4 regions of the Nitratidesulfovibrio sp. SRB-5 genome follow, and region 4 is predicted to be linked to each of the others. Evidence: predicted binding sites of a transcription regulator. Region 4 holds the regulator's gene; each other region holds the start of a gene.
The links. Region 4 encodes sigma-54, which starts transcription at its own class of promoters, with help from an activator protein. Its sites were predicted from a motif close to CTGGCACGGNNNNTGCTT; they were not measured.
Positions count from the first base shown of each region.

Region 1: the regulator sigma-54 is predicted to act here: its motif matches at 2,143-2,160, upstream of nifH (nitrogenase iron protein).
Region 2: the regulator sigma-54 is predicted to act here: its motif matches at 1,435-1,452, upstream of K6142_RS13165 (THxN family PEP-CTERM protein).
Region 3: the regulator sigma-54 is predicted to act here: its motif matches at 3,061-3,078, upstream of K6142_RS12375 (ammonium transporter).

Region 1 is NZ_JAIOTY010000001.1:476,457-481,785, forward strand. Features, by position in the region: gene K6142_RS01830 (LeuA family protein) at 279-1,646, opposite strand; gene nifH (nitrogenase iron protein) at 2,252-3,082, shown strand; gene K6142_RS01840 (P-II family nitrogen regulator) at 3,184-3,534, shown strand; gene K6142_RS01845 (P-II family nitrogen regulator) at 3,531-3,905, shown strand; gene nifD (nitrogenase molybdenum-iron protein alpha chain) at 3,924-5,329, shown strand, end outside.
Region 2 is NZ_JAIOTY010000002.1:1,396,313-1,401,641, forward strand. Features, by position in the region: gene K6142_RS13160 (THxN family PEP-CTERM protein) at 1-385, opposite strand, end outside; gene K6142_RS13165 (THxN family PEP-CTERM protein) at 513-1,376, opposite strand; gene K6142_RS13170 (ThiF family adenylyltransferase) at 1,714-4,620, opposite strand; gene K6142_RS13175 (hypothetical protein) at 4,911-5,329, shown strand, end outside.
Region 3 is NZ_JAIOTY010000002.1:1,202,576-1,207,904, reverse strand. Features, by position in the region: gene K6142_RS12385 (bifunctional uridylyltransferase/uridylyl-removing protein GlnD) at 1-1,258, opposite strand, end outside; gene K6142_RS12380 (P-II family nitrogen regulator) at 1,350-1,688, opposite strand; gene K6142_RS12375 (ammonium transporter) at 1,773-2,981, opposite strand; gene tpx (thiol peroxidase) at 3,411-3,923, shown strand; gene K6142_RS12365 (hypothetical protein) at 4,484-4,957, shown strand; gene K6142_RS12360 (hypothetical protein) at 5,084-5,320, opposite strand.
Region 4 is NZ_JAIOTY010000001.1:1,744,427-1,749,755, reverse strand. Features, by position in the region: gene K6142_RS07170 (LptA/OstA family protein) at 1-530, shown strand, start outside; gene lptB (LPS export ABC transporter ATP-binding protein) at 527-1,252, shown strand; gene rpoN (RNA polymerase factor sigma-54) at 1,648-3,084, shown strand; gene hpf (ribosome hibernation-promoting factor, HPF/YfiA family) at 3,206-3,751, shown strand; gene K6142_RS07150 (PTS sugar transporter subunit IIA) at 3,761-4,210, shown strand; gene rapZ (RNase adapter RapZ) at 4,599-5,329, shown strand, end outside.

The DNA of each region.
Region 1 (5,329 bases), 1.3 Mb from region 4:
CATGACGACGCGTGGCGACGCGACAATACGCACACGGACTGCCGGGGCCGCCCGGTGGGAACGTGAACAGGGGCCACCGCCTCCGCCATGCGCAAAGGACGGACGGCCCCTGTAGCAGAAGCCCGCTGTTCGCAGCGCCGCCATGGCACGGCCCCGCTCCTGGCGGACGTGGCCATGCCTGTTCGGTCGCGGTCAGGCGGGCAGCGGGCCGAGGAGAAGCGCCGTCAGCATGGCGCAGGCCATGACTACGGCCACGGAGGTGCAGAGCAGGCGCATGGTCATGCCTCCCTTCCGGACGCCATCGGCACGGGGCCGAGCCGATGCGCACCGGTGTGGTCGGGGTGTCGGTGGGGGCCGGTTGCCGCACGATCTGTTGCGGGCATGCCGGTAACAACCTGGGCGGACTCTGGGCCGGATTGCGGGGGAATCCCGTTGGCGGGAAGGGCGCGGGCCTTTGCCTGTGCCGTGGGGGCGTGGCCGGTGATGTCCGGCTGCCTGCGCGGTTCGCGGTGCTTTCCGAGCTCCGCCACTTCCGCGAGCTCCGCCGGGGTCAGCGGGCGGCGCAGGGTGGCGGAAAGCTCGCGCACCGCCTCGACGATGGCGGGCAGTTCGTCCGGTGGCGGCAGGATGGAAAGCTCGGCCAGCGCGGCGGCAACGGCGCCTACGCCGCTTTTGCGCCCCACGCCCATGCGGCGGCTGTCGCCCACCAGTTCCGGGGGGAATGGTTCGAACAGGCTGGGGTCGCGCCGCACGCCATGGGCGTGCAGTCCGCTTTCCACGGCAAAGATGTCACGCCCGGCCACGGGCCAGTGGCGCGGCACGGACAGCGAGGCGGCCTGGGCCACCTGGCCGCACAGCTCGCGCAGGGGCGCCAACTCGAACCTGGCCCTGCCGCGCACCACAAGGGCGGCGGCCAGTTCTTCAAGCCGGGCCACCCCGGCCCGCTCGCCAAGCCCCAGAACCGAAACGTCGGCGCAGTCCGCCCCGCATTCCAGCGCGGTGAGGGCGTTGGCTGTGGCCATGCCGCAGTCGTTGTGGAAATGGGTGCCAATGGATACCCGGCGCGCACGGGGGGCCGTGCCGTCCTGGCGGGCCCCTTCCAGTTCCGCGCGCAGCGCGCGCACCACGTCCGCCACCTCCAGCGGGGTGTACAGCCCCACCGTGTCGCTCAGGCGTACCCGGTGCGCCCCGTGCGCGGCGGCGTGGCGCGCCACGGCGAAGACGAAGGCCCGGTCCGCGCGCGAGGCGTCCTCCATGCCCACGGTGACGTGTTCGATGCCCAGCATGCGCGCCTCGGCCAGGGTGGCGGCCAGCAGGTCCAGCAGGGCGGGCCTGCCGATGCCCAGCCGCCGGGCCAGATGCGCGTCGGAAACGGGCACGCCCACGCATACCCGGCGTGCACCGCAGGCCACGGCGGCACGCAGGTCTTCGGGGCGGCAGCGGCACCATGCGGCGGCGGCAAGGGCGGGGGCCACGCGGGCCGACAGGGCCAGCATGTCCGCAAGGTCGTCGCGTCCGGCCCAGCCCACCTCGACCTCGGGCACGCCCACGGCGGCAAGGCCGCGCAGGACGCGCTCGCGGTCGGCCATGGACAGATAGGTGCCGAAGGACTGTTCTCCTTCGCGCAGGGTGGTGTCGAGCAGCATGCGGCCTCCCTGAAGAATGGCGGAGCCGCCCCGACCTCTGGGTGGCGGCGGTGGAAGAGGGCGGGGCGGACATCCGCGTGAACCGGATGCGCCTTGGTATGCATCGCGGATGCCAACCAGACCGCCCATGGCGACGCAGGCACGGCTCTTCCCTTCTCCGTGCCGGGCGTTTTCAGGAGCCGTGCGGTTCGCTCCCGGGAAGCGTGTCGCTGATTTCCCTTGTCATCCGGCATATTGCGCGCGCTGACACGGCGCCACATCCCTTCGTGCCGGTGCCCCGGCCCGCGCCGTACCCGCGTGCCGCAAATCCTGCCGTTGCCCCGCAGCACCCCTCTGGTTGTCCCCTCCATGCCCCGCTCCGACCCTGTCGGGAACAACGCATTTGTCGCATGCGACAAAATGGTCGCTGCGTGCGTGTCGCGTCCGACGTGCGCGCCGATCGCCTGCTGCGTGAATAAGGCGTGTATTTTTGGTGTGTTGGTGCGTTTTGTCCGCACTGGCACGGGGTTTGCCCTATGCGTGTCGTTGCATGGGCACGCCAGTCACGGCGAACACACCCCGGCCAATCCACCCCCCGGCCGGGCGTGAATCTTCAGGAGGATATCATGAGAAAGGTGGCCATCTACGGTAAGGGCGGCATCGGCAAGTCCACGACCACGCAGAACACCGTCGCGGGTCTCGCGGAAGCTCTGGGCCGCAAGGTCATGGTCGTCGGCTGCGACCCCAAGGCCGACTCCACCCGTCTGCTGCTGGGCGGCCTGGCCCAGAAGTCGGTGCTCGACACCCTGCGTGACGAGGGCGAGGACGTGGAACTCGATGATATCCGCAAGCCCGGCTACTCCACCACCCTCTGCGTGGAATCGGGCGGTCCCGAACCGGGCGTCGGCTGTGCGGGCCGCGGCATCATCACCTCCATCAACATGCTGGAATCCCTTGGCGCGTACGAAGAAGACCAGAAGCTGGACTACGTGTTCTACGACGTGCTCGGCGACGTTGTGTGCGGCGGCTTCGCCATGCCCATCCGCGACGGCAAGGCCGAGGAAATCTACATCGTGTGTTCCGGCGAGATGATGGCCATGTACGCGGCCAACAACATCTGCAAGGGCATCATGAAGTACGCCGAATCGGGCGCGGTGCGCCTTGGCGGCCTTATCTGCAACTCGCGCAACGTGGACAACGAAAAGGAAATGATCGAGGAGCTGGCCCGCAAGATCGGCACCCAGATGATCTACTTCGTCCCGCGCGACAACCAGGTGCAGCGCGCCGAAATCCACCGCCAGACCGTCATCGAGTTCTCGCCCGAGCACGGCCAGGCCCAGCACTACCGCAACCTGGCGAAAGCCATCGACGAAAACCAGATGTTCGTGGTGCCGAAGCCCCTCCAGATCGCGGAACTGGAAAAGCTGCTGATGGATTACGGCCTGTTCGAAGCTTAGGACCAACCGCCACGGCAGGCCTTGCTTCGCCAATGAGCGAAGCCTGCCCCGCAGACAGCCCCAAGCCGGGCCAACCCCACCCAATCTGAAGGAGAACGGCGATGATGATCATGGTTCGTGCCATCGTGAGACCCGAAAAATCCGACGACGTTCTGGCCGCCCTCATGGCCGCGGGCTTTCCGGCCGTGACCAAGATGTCCGTGGCCGGGCGCGGCAAGCAGCGCGGCATCAAGATCGGCGAAATCACCTACGACGAAATTCCCAAGACCCTGCTGATCAGCGTGGTGAAGGCCAGCGAAAAGCAGTTCGTCATCGACACCATCATGGAAGCGGCCCGCACGGGCGCCAAGGGCGCCTTCGGCGACGGCAAGATCTTCGTCACCCCGGTTGAAGAGGTCTACACCATCAGCTCCGGCGTGAAGGAACCCGACATCGAGGAGGCCGCGGCATGAAGGAGATCATGGCCGTAGTGCGCCTGAACAAGATGAACCAGACCAAGAAGGCTCTGACCGAGGCGGGCGTGAACGGCTTCTACGCCCACGAGGCCTTCGGCCGGGGCAAGGGGCTGGTCAGCAGCGACCTGCTGGAAGGCGCCAAGGAAGGGTTCGAAGAGGCCGTGGAACTGCTCGGTGAAAAGGGCAGGTTGTATTCCAAGCGCGTGGTCACCGTGGTGGTGCCCGACGACCAGGTCAGCGACGTGGTCGAGGCCCTGATCAAGGTGAACCAGACGGGCAAGCCCGGCGACGGCAAGATCTTCGTCACCGCCGTTCCGGAAGCCCACCGTGTGAGAACCGCCGAGCACGGCGACAAGGCCATACTCTAGCGGTCAGGAGAGGACACCATGGCACTGAAGCACAAGAGCATCCCCGACGTCGCGACCGTCAAGGAAGAGCTGCTCAAGAAGTATCCCACCAAGGTCGCCCGCAAGCGCGCCAAGCAGATCGTCATCAACGACGTGAAGGACGGCGACGTGGTGCCCGAGGTACAGGCCAACGTGCGCACCACGCCCGGCATCATCACCATGCGCGGCTGCACCTACGCGGGGTGCAAGGGCGTTATCCTTGGCCCCACCCGCGACATCGTGAACATCACCCACGGGCCCATCGGCTGCGGGTTCTATTCGTGGCTCACCCGCCGCAACCAGACCAAGGCGCCGCTGGAATCGTCCGAAAACTTCATGCCCTACGCCTTCTCCACGGACATGCAGGACGAGGACATCATCTTCGGTGGTGAAAAGAAGCTGATCGCGGCCATCCAGGAGGCCTACGACACCTTCCACCCCAAGGCCATCGCCATTTTCGCCACCTGTCCCGTTGGCCTCATCGGCGACGACATCCACGCCGTGGCCCGCAAGATGAAGGAGAAGCTCGGCATCAACATCTTCGCCTTCAGCTGCGAAGGGTACAAGGGCGTCTCGCAGTCCGCGGGGCACCACATCGCCAACAACCAGATATTCACCCACGTGGTGGGCGAGGACGATACCCCCAAGCTTGGCGAATACAAGATCAACATGCTGGGCGAGTACAACATCGGCGGTGATGCCTTTGAACTGGAACGCGTGCTGGAAAAGTGCGGCATCACCCTGGTGTCCACCTTCAGCGGCAACTCCACCTACGAGCATTTCGCCACCGCCCACCAGGCCGACCTGAACGCCGTCATGTGCCACCGTTCCATCAACTACGTGGCCGAAATGATGGAGACCAAGTACGGCATCCCGTGGATCAAGGTGAACTTCATCGGCGCCGAATCCTCTGCCAAGTCGCTGCGCAAGATCGCCCAGTACTTTGGCGACAAGAAGCTGATCGACCGGGTGGAAGAAGTCATCGCCGAAGAAATGCCCGCCGTGCATGCGGCCCTGGAAGACGTGAAGCCCTTCACCGAAGGCAAGACGGCCATGCTGTTCGTGGGCGGCTCGCGCGCCCACCACTACCAGGACCTGTTCACCGAAATGGGCATGAAGACCATCGCCGCCGGGTACGAATTCGCCCACCGCGACGACTACGAAGGCCGCAAGGTCATGCCCACCATCAAGGTGGATGCCGACAGCCGCAACATCGAGGAAATCGAGGTCGCGCCCGATTCCACCCGCTTTGTCCCGCGCAAGTCCGACGAAGACCTGAAGCGCCTCGCCGAGGAAGGCTTCACCTTCAAGGATTACGAAGGGATGATGCCCCAGATGGAGTCCAACACCCTCGTCATCGACGACCTGAACCAGTACGAGGCCGACAAGCTGATCGAACTCCTGAA
Region 2 (5,329 bases), on a different contig from region 4:
GTCCGACCTTGGCGGCACCGTTGGTGTCGATTATGCCACTGGTCGCGGCAATGACGATTGAGCTCAGTGGGTTGACGTTCTCGTGTATATACCTTCTGCCATTATAGTAATAGTCTCCCCAGCTTAGTTTTGAGTAGCCGGTGACGCTTTTTGCAGGATCGACAAGGACGCCGCCATCGTAGTTGTAGGTAAGTGTCTTTTCGATGCTGCCGGTTATGCCGTTTGTGCTGTCGCCGTATACGTTGGTATCGTTCAGCGTGTTGGTCCACTCAACGAATACTCCGTCGACGGTGTAATTCCACTGGGTGACGATGCTGGCCGATGCGGATGTCTGGAGCAACAGGGGGATAAGCAGGGCCAAGAAGAATGTGACTAGGCGTTTCATGGCATGAACTCCTGCTGGGTATACCGAGCCGTCATTTGACCAGGAGCCCTCCTTTCGAGGACTCCTGGTCGTTGTGCTGGTTTGAGGGAGCGACTGTCAGGAATTCCGACAGGCCGCCCGGGTCATGTCAGGTGCGGGCGTGCCGACGGAGGCCGAAGAGGCCCAGGAGGCCGAGCCCCATCAGGATGATGGAGGTGGGCTCCGGAGTGGGCAGCGCCGTGATGCTGAGGAACGTGTCGTGCGTGGTGAGCGCGTTCTCGGAGGTTATCCAGCCCACGGTGCCGGGATCCAGGCCGAGCAGCGCAAGGTACGCATCGGGGATCAGCCCGAACGATTCGCCGAAGCTGAACACGTAGTCGACGCCGTAGTAGTGGAACGTCTCCTCGGTCACTTCCGGGTTCAGCAGGACGAACACGTCATTTTCGGTGGGCGTGCCGTTCGGGGTTTCAAAGAACAGGAAGTCCAGCGTGGTGGAAAAGACGGGCAGCGGGGGGAAGCCCGAAGGGGTAAGCTCGAGAATGGCGCGAACCATGCCGGATTCAAGCTGGATCGAACCGCCCAGGATCACGTTGTTGTCATGGTACAACTGCATGCCAAGCGAGGCCGGACCGTCGGTAATGAGGGTGCCACTGTTCGGGGTGATGCCGATGGAACTCAGCGCGGCGCCCGGCACCTGCGAGTATACGGGACCCGGACCGCTCCAGACATAATCGCCCCAGGAAAGCTTCGAGTATCCTTCGGCATACGTGCCCGGAGGGACGGGGACGCCCGCGTCCAGATCGTATGCCAGATACTTGTAGTCCGCCGCGCTGGTGGTGATGCCCTGCACCGGCGAACCGTAATTGCCGCTGGTGCCCACGGTGGTTGACCAATTGATGAAAGCGCCATCGACCGTGTAATCCCACGACGCGATGGGGGACGCCCAGGCACTGGCCATCATCATTGCCGAGATGATGATAGTGCTGCAAATGGTTGATACGATGCGGTTCATCTCACGTGCTCCTTGTCTCGAAAATTTATGAAGGCCGCCAAGGTTGATGGCCCGTGAAAAGCAAGCGTTGTACCAATTGGTATTTCATTTTTTGTTATAGCGTGTTGCGGTGTGTTTTGGGCTTGATTTCAGGGCCCGAATGGAAGGCGGAATGTTAACCTATCCGACAAGCAGCGCGGAACAACGCGCGGGGATGGGGCCGGGATGGGCGTATCGTGCGGCATAAGGCCGCCGACAGCGTGTTGTCTTTTCCGACATGCGGGGGCGCGGGGGCGGGGTGACGGAGGAACGCCTTCGGCCCGGAACCGTATGACGGTTCCGGGCTTGGGCGGCAGGATCAGGCCCTGCTGTCGGGAAGCAGGATTTCCGACAGGGCCAGCCGATAGGTGCCGTGCCGGATGGCGGGCCCGATGCCGGTCCGGAACAGCATGACCGGCAGTTTGTCCGAAGGATGCGGCAATGCCTCGGCAAGCAGACGCCACGCCTTTTCCAGCAGGGATGCATGGCAAGGCGAAAGTGTTTCCGCGTCCCCCAGGCGAATGCGCAGGTGCAGCAGCGGCAGGGCGGCAAGAGGCTGCAATGCGTAGCCCATGTGCTCCAGGGCGCACCATGCGCGTTGCCAGGCCATGCCCGCGCGGACAATGTCCGCCTCGGCCTCTCCGTTGGCCAGCAGCAGCGCCACGCCACCACTGCGCAGAACGCTGAGCGCACCGTGCAGCGGCATGAGCCTGCCGAGCCCGACCTGGTTTGCCGCATGCATGGCGGACCATGGCCGCAGGCTGCGCAGGTACATCTCGCCCAGTGGGCCCGCCTCCAGATTGCCTAGGGGCAGCCCGTCGCCGTAGGGCCCCTGCTGTGGTTCGAAGCGGATGAAGCGCATCAGGTGTTCGTGCAGATCGGACCGTTCCACGCGTACCCTGTCGGCAAGGTAGACGGCCTTGGCCAGAATCTTGCGCTGCGCCGGGTCGGCAGCCCAGGCCAGTGTCGCATCCTGCTGTTCGTCCACGATGTGGTCAACCCGGTCGCGCACGGCGGGCGGTATGGGGCAGGCCGAATACATGCGCCGGTTGGTATGCCGCCGCCAGAGGGCCGCCGCCATGATTTCGTGGCTTTGCACTCCGACCGGGGTGCAGTGAAGCGACGCCACGCGGTTGTGGTCTTGTTCGTCGGGGAACAGTGAAAGATCGGCGTCCAGCCCGACACTGCCAGCGGCAAAAACGGCATTCTGCACGGCCGCCCCGCAGGCAAGCAGTGTGGCGACCTGCCGGTAATTGAAGAAGGAATCGTCCGCATGCCTTGCCGCGTGGATGTGTATGCCGGTTTCGTGCAGGGCGATGCGCCATGGCTGCACGTTGTCGCCTGAGGGCGCCCGGGTGGCAGCCTGCGCGATGTATTCCAGCGTTGCGGGCGGGATGTCCTGGCGCAGCCCCATCATTTCCGGATCAGGGGGGCGCGGGGCGCCGGTGCGCGGCGTGCCGAGAAAGAACCGTCGGGCGATGGCAAGCTTCAGCCGTTGCAAGGGGGACCGCAGGCCCTGGCGCAGCTTTCCGGTGGTGAATCGCCCCGTGAGCGGGTCGAATTGGCGAAAGTACGGCGTCGGCCTGATCCCTTTCTTGCCCAACAGCAGGCGGACCGCCTCCGTGCCGGCCATGCCCGCGCATATGTGGCAGGCGATGTCCAGCGAGGGGCCCCGGCGATCATGCAGGCTGACGAATCGCCTGTCCATGTAGCCAAGGTGGGCCGGGCGGGGCGCCAGCCCCATGCCGAAGCGCAGATATCCCTCCATTTTCTCGGTGTGTTCCGTGATGTCGAAGTAGTCGTCAAAGTTCATGCCGCCCGGCGTGAATACCAGCAGGGCGCACGAGAACCCGAGCGGCGCGGCGGTAATGACGGGAATGCCCAGCGCAAGGGCGCGGTTGAACAATTGACGGCGTATGTCGAGCGCAAAAAAGTCTATGCCATCCACCACCAGGTTGACATCCTTGAGGAAATCGTCGAGCGAGGTTGCGGAAATGCCCCCGGGAAAGGCGCGGATGTCCATGAACGGATTCACGCTGAGCGCGCGCTCGGTCATGACGTCGAGCTTGTTTCTCCCGAAGCTGGCGATGCTCGCCCCGTATTGTCTGTTGATGTTGACGGGCGAGTAAGCGTCGAAGTCGGCCAGGTTGAAATTGCCGATTCCGGTGCGGGCAAGCGTCATCAGGTGCACGCCGCCTACGCCACCCAGCCCCGCAATGGCCACGCGTGAGCCGAGCAGCTTGCGCTGCCCGGCGTAGTCCACCAACCCCAGGTTTCTGCAAAAGGCCACATCCGAGTACGCGTCCCGGGTTTCGAGCTTGAGCATGTCCAGCGGGACGCCGCTGGGTGTTTCGGGGTGGACGGGGTGTGTCGAGAAGTGGTTGAACAGGGCCCGGTGGTAGATGGTTTCGATGAAGTCGCGCTGCTCTTCGGCCAACTGGTCCAGAAGTTCCGGGCGTTGGCGCAGCAGATGATAGGCGGTGTACGGATCAAGGGGCTGGTCCCGCTTGACGGGGTTGTCCTTGGTATCCGTCTCTCCACTGTTCATGCGGACGAAGAACGTGAAGAGGTTGGTATCGAAGTCGTCGGAGTTGCCGTACTTTTCCTTGAGTTCATCCATGGTCTCGGAAAGGTTTATGCGTAATGCCACGGCAGGGGCATTCACGGAATCGTAATGGCGCACTTCTCCAAACGGCTTGAACAGGAATATCTGCGTATAGAAATTCACATGCTTGGGGTTTACGGTAATGACGATGTCGTCGAAACTGGACATGATGGAGTACTGGAACATGGCCTTCGCAAGATAGACCATGAGGTTTGTCCACCTGCGTGTGTACTGCGTCGCAAGTGATCCGACTTCGGCAATGATCCTTCCCTTGTCCCGCAGCGTGTCGAGTTCGGGCTTGTACAAGGCGTCCATGGGAAGCCCGAACAAGTCAGAGTCTGGTATGTGCGATAGCGTGCAGAGCACGTCGTTGTAGCTTTTGAAGACGAAAACGGAAGTTTGCGGCAGCATGCTCCAGATGGTGTAGTGCATGAGAGACGGGTGCGGCCTGGTGTAGCCAGAGCGCAGGTACTCTTCATACACAAGGCGGAACGCCCTCGTATATTCGTCGGGCGTTTCCGCTATTTTTATGGCTGGCCTGTCCAGGGAGCCCAGTTTGCACTGGAGCAGGGAAGACCGCTTGATGCGAATGGTGCGTCTTTTGTCGGCGATTGCGAGCATGGTGGCCTCTGTGTGGCTGATCTGCGCGTTGTGCCTTTGGTGGGGCTCAAGCCAGTTTCATGCCAGTGGAGTGCCGGTGCGAGGTTTTTCGACAGCAGGGTGTCGCTTTTGCGTGGTAGTGATTTGTAATGATCCGAGATTGTTTGTTTTGTGTTTGGCATGAATGTGGCATGGAGTATGGTGGCAACGCGGTGCGCCGAGGTTCTGTTCGCGGAGTACAATGATGTTCAGCATGATTGGTATGCGAACCACTTAAAGGCGGAAATTCCGTAAGTGAGGGCGCTGTTGTGATGAGTGTTGAAGTAGATATGCAAGCAGGGGCGCGGCTCGCAAATGTTTCTGAATGTCTGAAGTGTCCACCTGGGCAGATTGCTTCCGGAATACTGAATACGTTCTTTGAAAGTGGATATGTTGGCTATATGAATAGTGATATTGAGAAAAGGAGGGTTCATCGCAAGTTTGCGAAAATTGATGCCATAGCGCATGTTTCTGAAGGTGCAAATCAGTACAGATGTACCCCGACTGTCATAAGGAATATCTCTTTATGTGGTTTCAGGGCGGAGATACATCAAGCATGCGGTGAATACGAAAAGGTCATGAGAGAGGCAGGCGCTTTCGAATTGATGTTTACATTTCCTGCGGATGAAGATGTTGTGACGTTCAATTGCCAGATACGTTACATGGCTGTTGGTGACAGGGTGGTGGTGGG
Region 3 (5,329 bases), on a different contig from region 4:
GCGCCTGCTCCATGGCCTTGCGGGTATTCCAGTCTGGGGCGGGGGCATCGGGACCGGGCCATTGGGCGGCACGCACGAAGGCGGAAAGGGCCAGGCCGGGGGTGACCACCGCCGGGTCGGGCAGGCAGATGTGCAGCGTGCCGCCCGCCATGACCACGGGGCCTTCCACCTCGGGACAGGGCTGGTCGGGATGCACCGGCCCGCCGGGGATGCCCCGGAAGGCGGCGGACAGGGCCTTGATGTGCGACATGCACCGGTGCAGGCGGCCCAGAAAGCATTCCACGGCCAGCAGGTTGCCGCATTCGCGAAAGCCGAGGCGCGCGGCGATTTCCGGTTGCAGGTCCAGGAACAGCTGGTCGTTCTTGCGGTGCGAAAGATGGTGCAGCAGGTTGCGCACGTCGTGCAGAAAGCCCACGCTTTCGCGCAGCAGGGCGGCATCGGACGCGGAAAACCCGGCCTGGGCCAGGATTTCCTCCACCGTGCCCGCCTCGTTGCGGATGCGGCCCAGCCACAGGATGCGGTGGTAGTCGCGCAGGCCGCCCAACCCTTCCTTCAGGTTGGGCTCCAGCAGCACGGCGCCGTCGCCGTGCGAGGCGCGCCTGCGTTCGTGCTCCTCGTCGTTCCATGACAGGAACGAGGCCCCCCGGCGCGGCAGCACCTTGTCGTTCAGGCGGTCCACCATCTCGCGGAACAGGGCCTCGTTGCCGGTAATCAGCCGCGCGTCCAGCAGGCTGGCCAGCACCTTGTGATCCTTGGCGGCCAGCTTCACGCAGTCGCCTATGGTGCGAAACCCGTGCCCAAGGGTGTAGCCCGCGTCCCACAGGGGCAGAAACAGCGGCTGGGCCAGGTCGATGGCCTGCGGCGGGATGGAACGACCGCACAGGATCAGGATGTCGATGTCCGACCCCAGGCACAGCTCCTCGCGGCCGTAGCCGCCCACGGCCACCAGGGCCACCTTGTCGTGGCCGCCGCGCAGTTCGGCGAAGCGAAGGCGAAAATAGTCGTCCAGCAGGCGGCTGTAGGCCCGCTCGAAACGCGACGCGCTCATGGACGAGAACGGGGGCGCGGTGTCGCGGCAGTACGCGTCGGGTCGGGCCGCGCAGGCATTTTCCTGCGGTGCCGCGTCCGTGGGGGGCAGGGAGGCGTCCAGGCCTTCGAGCAGCGCGGCGCGCCCTTCGCGCAGCACCGATGCGGCATCGCGCGGCGTGCCGGAACTGCCGGCGGGAGCGGAGGAAGATGGCCCGTGTGCCTGCGTCATGGAAGAATCGGGGGTGGCTGGAGGGTGGGTATGGACGGGCGGCGCCCCGTTCGCTGCCGAGGCGCCGCCCATGGATTGCTGTATGTTGCGGCTAGATGGCTTCCACGCCGGTTTCACCGGTACGGATGCGCAGCACGTCTTCCACCGGCGAGATGAAGATCTTGCCGTCGCCCACCTTGCCGGTGCGAGCGGCCTTGACCACCGCATCGACCAGCGGCTTCACCTGCGCGTCGTCGACGACGACTTCGATCTTGACCTTGGGCATGAAGTCCACCTGGTATTCGGCACCGCGGTACACTTCCTTGTGGCCGCGCTGGCGACCGAAGCCCTTTACTTCCGTGACGGTCATGCCCTTCACGTCGAGGCCAGCCAGCGTTTCCTTGACCTCGTCCAGCTTGAAGGGGCGGATGATGATCTCAAGTTTCTTCATGATGTCCATCCTGAAGCTCGGTTCGTGTTCAGGGAAGGGATGACCCCTTCCGCCTTGTAGGCGACAACGGCGGCAGCGGCAAGCTTAGAGCTGGTAACCCGTCTCGTTGTGCTCGCTGACGTCGAGGCCCGCGATCTCCGATTCCGTATCCGCGCGCAGGCCGACAAGGGCGTCAACCACATGGAAGAGGATGCGGCTGGCCACGTAGCAGAACAGCCAGGTGGCGACCACGGAGATGAACTGGATCCAGAGCTGCGAGGGGTTGCCTTCGAGCAGGCCGGAGGCGGTGTTCACGGCGCTGGTGGCGAAGATGCCGGTGGCCAGGGCGCCGAAGGTGCCGCCCACGCCGTGCACGCCCACCACGTCCAGGGCGTCGTCGTACTTGAAGACATGCTTCATCAGCACGCCGCCGTAGCACAGGGCGCCGCCGATGAGGCCCATGATGATGGCGGGCATGGGCGCCACGAAGCCAGCGGCGGGCGTGATGACCACAAGGCCGGCCACGGCGCCGGAAGCGGCACCAAGGGTGGTGGGCTTGCCGGTGTGCAGCCATTCTGCGGCCACCCAGCTGATGACGGCGGCAGCAGCGCACAGGTGCGTGGTGACGAAGGCGTTGGCGGCAAGGCCGTTGGCGGCAAGGGCGCTGCCAGCGTTGAAGCCGAACCAGCCGAACCACAGGATGCCCGCGCCAAGAACGGTCATGGGCAGGTTGTGGGGCACGAAGGGCTCGCGGCCATAACCATGGCGGCGGCCCAGCACATGGGCGGCGGCCAGGGCGGCGGCGGCGGAGCTCATGTGCACCACGGCGCCACCGGCAAAGTCAAGCGCGCCAAGGCCGAACATCCAGCCGCCACCCCACACCCAGTGGGCCATGGGGGCGTACACCACCACCAGCCACAGCACCGAGAACAGCAGCATGGCACGGAAGCGGATGCGTTCGGCGTAGGCGCCGGAAATGAGGGCCGGGGTGATCACAGCAAACATGCACTGGAACACCATGAACAGAAGGTGCGGGATGTTGGTGACCGATTCGCTGGGTTCCATGCCCACGCCGTTCAGGAAGGCGAAATCAAGCCCGCCGATGACCCCGCCGATGTCGGGGCCGAACGCCAGCGTGTAGCCGATGACCGCCCAGACGATGCTGGCCACGCCCAGAAGAATGAAGCTGTGCATGGTAGTGGACAGCACGTTGCGCGCACGCACGAGCCCCCCGTAGAACAGGGCGAGCCCCGGGGTCATGAACATGACCAGAGCGGAGCAGACCAGGATGAAGGCGGTATCCGCCGCGTTCATGTGAACCTCCTCGAAATGTTGACGTACACCCCCTGCCGGACCGAAAGGACAGGGGCAAACCCGAACGATGCCATGGTAAAGGCAAGGAGCGTGCCATTTGCTACAAAAAGGTCGCTTCCAATGAATTCGGCATATTGCGCAAATCAGGGTTTTTTATATTTTTCCATTTTGGTAACAGATGATGATCTTATAGTTTCTTTTTTGTAAAAATAGACATTTTTGCAGCACCCACTGAAAAAGCATCCCGCTCCGGTTTGCATGCCGCAACCATTGTGGTATGGCTTTTCGAACCGCCGTGCCCAACATCCGCCACGGATATGCCCAGGGCACGAAGCCGCCGCGCCGCGCAGGAGGCGCGGATCACCGCCAAGGCTCCTCGCTTTCGCGAGGCGGACCTTTTGAACCCCCTTCCGCAGGAGGCGGATACCCATGGATCGTACCGGCATCATCACCTTCAGAGGCACCCCCCTCACCCTCACCGGCACCCCGGTGGCCAAGGGCGACAAGGCCCCCGGCTTCTCCGCACTGGCCAACGACCTGTCCCCGCGCTCCCTGGCCGACTACGCGGGCAAGGTGCTGCTCATCTCTGCCGTGCCCTCGCTGGATACCGGCGTGTGCGACATGGAAACCCGGCGTTTCAACCAGGAAGCCACCCGCCTTGGTGCGGACGTGCGCATCCTGACCATCAGCTGCGACCTGCCGTTCGCCCAGGCCCGCTGGTGCGGCGCCGCTGGCGTGGACGCGCTGGAAACCCTGTCCGACCACCGCGACCTGTCCTTCGGCAGCGCCTACGGCGTGGTCATCAAGGAACTGCGCCTGCTGACCCGCGCCATTTTCGTGGTGGACCGGTCCGGAACGGTCACCTACACCGAAATCGTGCCCGAAGTGAGCCACGAGCCCAACTACGAGGCAGCCCTGGCCGCCGTACGCGCCGCCCTGTAGCGACCTGCGACGGGCCGACGCACGCCATCCCCCCCCGTCGGGGCATGCGCGCCGACGGGTTGGAGTGGCGCAGGACGCCCGAAAACAGGCTTTTTTACGAAAATGACAATGCGGTTTCGCCCACGCGAAACCGCATTGTTCTTTTGGCATGTTCCACGCCCTGTCCCCTGCCCCTGCCCCAGCCCTGCTCCGCACTGTCCCGAACTGCCCCGGACTGTCCGGCCCTGCCCCGCACTAGTCCACATTGTCCGACACTGTCCGACATTGTCCGACACTGTCCGGCGCGTGCAGGGGGCATTCCCTGTGACGCCAACTCGTTCGGGTTCATCAGGGGGCGTGCGGGTTCGTTCCGCTTCGCACGGGACCGGGCCGGGCCGGGGCGCATCCGCACCGTCCCCATCGCCGCGCAGACCGGACCGGCCCCGCCGACCTGCCAGCCTTGCACGGCGGCCCGGCCTGGGCTAGGCTGCGCACCTCGTCATGCCGTGCATCATTGCCGCGCCGCGCGCGGGCCGAACAAGGCACAGGCCGGATATCACCACGCCGCAGGAGCAGTCCGCATGTCCGCATCCCCGCTTACCCCCGACCAGGCCCGCGACCACCTTGTCGCCACCGTGCTGCGCCACCTGTCGCGCGATGCCGGGCGCCGCACCGAGGCCCTGGAGGATTTCCTGGCCGTAACCATGCCCGATATGGATGAACGGGGCACGCGGGTGCTGTCGGCCATGGTGCCCCGATTGCCCGAATCGTTGTATGGCAAGTGGGCCTCCATGTTCGTGGACCGCCTGCAGGAAACCGTGCCCCACGAACACCTGACGGCCCTGTGCGACGGCAGCGACGACAACGACGCCACCATCGCCCTGGTTTACGTGATGTTCATGGAATCGGAAAAGATGGAACGCCAGGTGGCGGAAGATCTGCACGCCCTTGGCCTCGCGCAGGGCGGCGAGAATGACCCCGGCGACGCGGGCGCACTGCTGGGCGCATACCTGCGCGCCCGGCTTACCGGGCGCGGGCAGGGGCCAACCCAGTAGGCGGGACATGCATCGGCGCCCAGGGCGCAGCCGCGCGCACGGGCCGCAGCCCGGCGCCGCAAACGCCAAGGGCCGCGCACATGCGCGGCCCCGCAATTTTTCGGCATGAATGCCGGGCACCGGCTGCTACTGCTTCTCGACCTTGAGCCCGTCGTCGGTGGCGGTGAGCAGATAGGTGCAGCCCCCGGTTTCGAGACAGTAGTCCGAACCGGGAAACAGCGTGGAGCGGGCGGTCCATTCGTCGTTGACGAACACGTCGCGCGCGCCGCCGCTTTCCTCGTAGCGCACCTGGGTTCCATCGGCCAGGATGACGAACTCCGCCTCGTGGATGACGGCGGGCAGGTCGGCTTCGGTATGGCTCATGGCAGGCCT
Region 4 (5,329 bases):
TTATCTTCGAGGGTGACGTGTACGTCCAGCGCCCCGACTTCGAGATGTGGGCCGAAAAGATTACCCTGCACCTGCGCAAGAAGGCGGCCAAGCCCGGCAAGGGCGGGGCGGGGCAGGGGGCGGATGCGTCCGGAGCGGCTGGCCAATCCGGTGCTGCGGGGATGTCCGGCATGGACGCGGGCGAGATCGACCGCATGGTGGCCGAACGCAAGGTGCGCATGAAGCGCGAAAACCGCACCGGCGAATGCGAAAAAGCCACCTACACCGTGGATAACGCCGTGCTGGTCATGGAAGGCAACCCCGTGCTGCACGAGGGCGAGAACAGCATCAGGGGCGACGTCATCACCTTCTACACCCGCGAAAACCGCAGTGAAGTGCGCGGCACCTCCACCAAGCGGGTTCAGGCGGTGTTCACCTCGTCCGGCGACGTGAACCCCCTTGGCGACAAGGATGCCAAGTCCGCTCCCAAGGACACCAAGGACACCAAGGACGCCAAGGGCGATGCCGCCACCGGGGGGGCTGCCCAGTGAGCTCGGTGCTGCGCGGAGAAGACCTGCACAAGCAGTTCGGCCAGCGCGAGGTGGTGCGCGGCGTGTCGCTGACGGTGACCCAGGGCGAAACCGTGGGTCTGCTGGGCCCCAACGGCGCGGGCAAGACCACCACATTCTACATGCTCATCGGCATCATCAAGCCGACTTCAGGCAGGGTAGAACTGGATGGCCGCGACATCGCCGACTGGCCCCTGCATGAACGGGCGAGGGTGGGGCTGAGCTACCTGCCGCAGGAAAGCTCGATCTTTCGCCGCCTTACCGTGCGCCAGAATCTTCAGATGATTCTCGAGCACACCGGGCTTTCCAAGGCGCAGCAGAAGGAACGGGGCGACATGCTGCTGGAGGACTTCGGCATCACCCACCTGGCCAATTCCGTGGCCATGCATCTTTCCGGCGGCGAGCGGAGGCGGCTGGAGATTGCCCGGTCCATGATCCGCGATCCCAAGTTCATCCTGCTGGACGAACCCTTCGCGGGCATCGACCCGCTGGCCGTGGACGACATCCAGCAACTCATCACCGGCCTGCGCAACCGGGGCATCGGGGTGCTTATCTCCGACCACAACGTGCGAGAAACCCTGCACATCTGCGACCGGGCCTACCTGGTGCACCAGGGCGAGGTGATTCTGGAAGGCACCCCCGAGCACATCGTGGAAAACCCTCGCGCGCGCGACGTGTATCTGGGCGAGGGCTTTTCGCTGTAGTCCGGGACATCGTGTCTGCCCGTCCGGGGCGCCCCGCCATGTGCGCCATATGCGCCATGTCCGGCGGCTCGGCTTTCATGTTCACGGCGCCTTCCGCATTGCGGGGGGCGCCGTGTCCGTTGTTGCCACCGCCCCTTTTCGGGGCCGTGGGCAGGGGGGCGTAAGGCGTCCGGGAGTATCGCGACGCATGGGCGCCAGCGGTTGCATACTTCTTGCCTCTGTGGCATGGTTTGCCTAACCTCTTGGGGAAGGGAACACATTTCCACAGTGGGCCGTTTCTTGCTTGTCGTCGCGCCTCGTATCGCGTCGTCATGTTCTTCGGCCTCAACGCAAGAATGCAGGATTACCGGGCCAGGCCTTCGGCCTCGGCGCGGAGTCATAGGGGTTGCCCACGCATGGCATTGGAACTCAGGCAACAGCTCAAGCTCACCCAGCAATTGGTGATGACGCCGCAACTGCAACAGGCCATCCGGCTGTTGCAGCTTTCGCGGCTGGAGCTTGTCGAGACGGTGCAGCAGGAAATGCTGGAAAACCCGTTTCTGGAAGAAGCCCAGGACGAGGGGCCCCAGGCAGAGGTGGCCGATCCGCGCGACGCAGCCGCCGAGGCCGCCGCAGATGTCGCCTATGACCGCGAGATCGCCCGCGATGCCGACTGGGAAGATTACCTCGGCGACTTCGCCAGCACCAGCCGCCAATCCACGGTGCGCGAATCGGAACTGCCGGAGGAAATGACCTCGTTCGAGGCGCGCTACGCCGCCAAGCCCTCGCTGGAAGGGCACCTGATGTGGCAGTTGCGCCTGTCCTCGCTGACCGAGCGCCAGAAGGACATCGGCGAGGTGATCATCGGCAACATCGCCTCGTCTGGCTACCTGCACGCAACGGTGGACGACATCGCCGAAATGGCGGGCGCTACCCCCGGCGAGGTGGACCCCGTGCTGCACGCCGTGCAGCGCTTCGACCCCGTGGGGGTGGCCGCGCGCACCGCGCAGGAATGCCTGCTGGTGCAGATAGAGATGCTGGGCTACACGCGCGACAAGGTGCTGGTGGAGCTTGTGCGCGACCACCTGGAAGACCTGGAGAAGCGCCGCTACAAGCCGCTGCTGCGCAAGTTCCGCCTGACCATGGAGGACCTGAAGGAGTACCTGGACCTCATCCAGACCCTGGACCCCATGCCCGGCGCCAGCTACGGCGGCGGCGATCCGCAGTTCGTCAGCCCCGACGTGTACGTCTACAAGTACGACAACGACTTCATCATCATGCTCAACGAGGACGGCCTGCCGCACCTGCAACTGAGCACCATGTACGAGCGGTCCGCCGCGGCGGCCGCGTCTGCGGGCGAGCGCGAATATTTCCAGGAAAAGATGCGTTCCGCCTCCTGGCTCATCAAGAGCCTGTACCAGCGCCAGCGCACGCTGTACAAGGTTGTGGAATCCATCGTGAAGTACCAGCGCGGCTTTTTCGAGGACGGCGTTTCGCGCCTGAAGCCGCTCATCCTGAAGGACATCGCCGACGACATCGGCATGCACGAATCCACCGTCAGCCGCATCACCACCAGCAAGTACGTGGCCACGCCGCACGGCATCATGGAGTTGAAGTTCTTCTTCAACAGCGCGCTGGAACTGGACGACGGCAGCCAGGTGGGTTCCGAGAGCGTCAAGGCGCTGATCAAGAAGCTGATTGCCGACGAAGACCCGCGCGAGCCGCTGAGCGACGAGCGCATCGGTGAAATTTTGAAGGATCAGCTCAAAGTCAATATTGCCCGCAGGACCGTTGCGAAGTATCGTACTGCCATGGACATTCCCTCCTCTTCCAAGCGGAAGGAACTGTTCTGACGGCAAGAGCCCCGTGCCGCAACCGGCGCAGGGCGGCATCCGTCTCCGGCGGCGCACCCGGCAGCAGCACCCAGCGTGCGGGCCGCGCGCCGCATTCCCCCTCTCACCACAGGAGGAGCGTATGAACATCGCCTTCACCTTCAAGAACTTCGAACCCTCCGACCACCTGAAGAAGTACGCCCGCCGCCGTCTTGAAAAGCTTGGCCGGTTCGTCGGCAAGTCCGCCCTGGAAATGCAGGTGAACCTTTCCGTCGACAAGTTCCGCCACAAGGCGGAAGTGCAGATGGCCGGCGACGGTTTTACCTTCTCCGCCGTCGAACAGTCCGAAGACATGTACGCCACCATCGACCTGGTGCTTGAAAAGCTGGAATCGCAGCTGCGCAAGCAGGTCGAAAAGCTGAAGGACCGCCGCCGTTCCGTGCAGTCCGACAAGCTGGGCAAGGGCATCGACGTGTTTACCTTCGGCACCGTGGGCGAAGGCGAGGAACGGACCATCACCGGCACCGACCACTTCGCCCCCAAGCCCATGCACGTGGACGAAGCTGCCATGCAGCTCGACCAGGGCGACAACGAGTTCCTGGTGTTCCTGAACGCCGAGGTGGAACGCGTCAACATCATCTACCGGCGTCGCAACGGCGATTTCGGTCTTATCGATCCGGTCGTCTAGGCGCCATACATGAGGCTTTCGGAGTATCTTCACGATGATCTGATCCTGCCCGAGCTCTCCGCCGGCACCAAGAAAGAGGTGCTGGCGGAACTCGTGCAGGCCGTGGTACGGCGGCATCCCGAAGTGGATGCCGCCGTTGCGCTGGGCGTGCTGCACGACCGCGAATCGCTGGGCACCACCGGCATAGGCGACGGCGTGGCCATTCCCCACGGCAAGCTGGCCAACATCAGCGACATCGTGGTGATCGTGGGCCGCAGCGTGCCGGGCATCGACTTCGATGCGCTGGACATGAAGCCCTGCCACCTTTTTTTCCTGGTGCTGGCCCCGGAACAGGTGGCGGGCATGCACCTGCGCATTCTGGCCCACATCTCGCGCCTGCTGAAGGATCCGCAGTTTCGCCGCGCCATGATCGAGGCGCAGGACGGCGAGGCCTTCCGGGCGATCATGCGAACCACCTGAGACCAGTGCCCGTCGTGCCCGTTGTGGTCACCGCGGTCGTCACGGCCTGTCCGGGGGGCATGCCATGAATGACGTTGCGGGCAGGCCGTGGATGGCGCCGTGGGCTGTCGTCACGCCGTAACGCGCGTCCTCTACATGTAGCCGCCACGCGCAGCACCTGACGCGTCCTGCAACGGCATTCGGCGCAGCGCCGCCAGAGGAACCAGCCATGCCAAGCAAGGCCACGCCGCCCGACACAGCATTCGCCCCGGCGGATTCGCCCGGTGCGCCGGGCACATCCGGGGCAACCCCGGCATCCCCGGGATCCGGTCCGGCACCCGTCCCGGGCCATGCCCCCGAAGGCACGGCCCACGCGCCGCTCGGCAGGGGCGCCGATGCGGGCAGCCCGGTGGCCGCCGCCGACTTTCCCGTCATCATCGTCACCGGGTTGTCCGGCGCGGGCAAAAGCACGGTTCTCAACGTGCTGGAAGACCTGCGCTACTTTACCGTGGACGGCCTGCCCGCCAGCCTTGCCCCGCAGATGGTCACCATCCTGAATCGCGAGGCGCTGTCCCACTACCAGGGCCTGGTGCTGGGCATGGATCTGCGCGAAAGCAATTTCGTGCGCAATCTGGAAAAGTCCCTGGAGCGGTTGCAGGGCATGGGCGTGCGCCCCGCGGTGGTGTTCATAGAGGCCAACCCCGCCGTGCTCAACCGGCGCTACGCCACCACCCGCCGCCCGCACCCGCTGGAAAGCGAGGGCATGGGGCTGGAACAGGCCCTGGAGCAGGAGCGCCTGCGCCTTGCGCCGGTGCGCGAAACCGCCGACCTCGTGGTGGACACCTCCAGCTATTCCATCCACGACCTGCGCCGGGTCATCCAGAAGAAGTGGAGCTCCATCCAGGGGCGCATTCGCTCGTTGCGCATCAACATCGTCACCTTCGGGTTCAAGTACGGCGTGCCCGCCGACGCGGATCTGGTCTTCGACCTGCGTTTTCTGCCCAACCCCTATTTCGTGCCCGACCTGCGCCCATTGTCCGGCCTGGACGAGCCGGTGGCCAAGTACGTGCTGGAAGCGGGCCATGGCGATACCTTTCTGACGAACCTTCTGAAATTTTTGCATTTTCTTCTGCCTCAGTA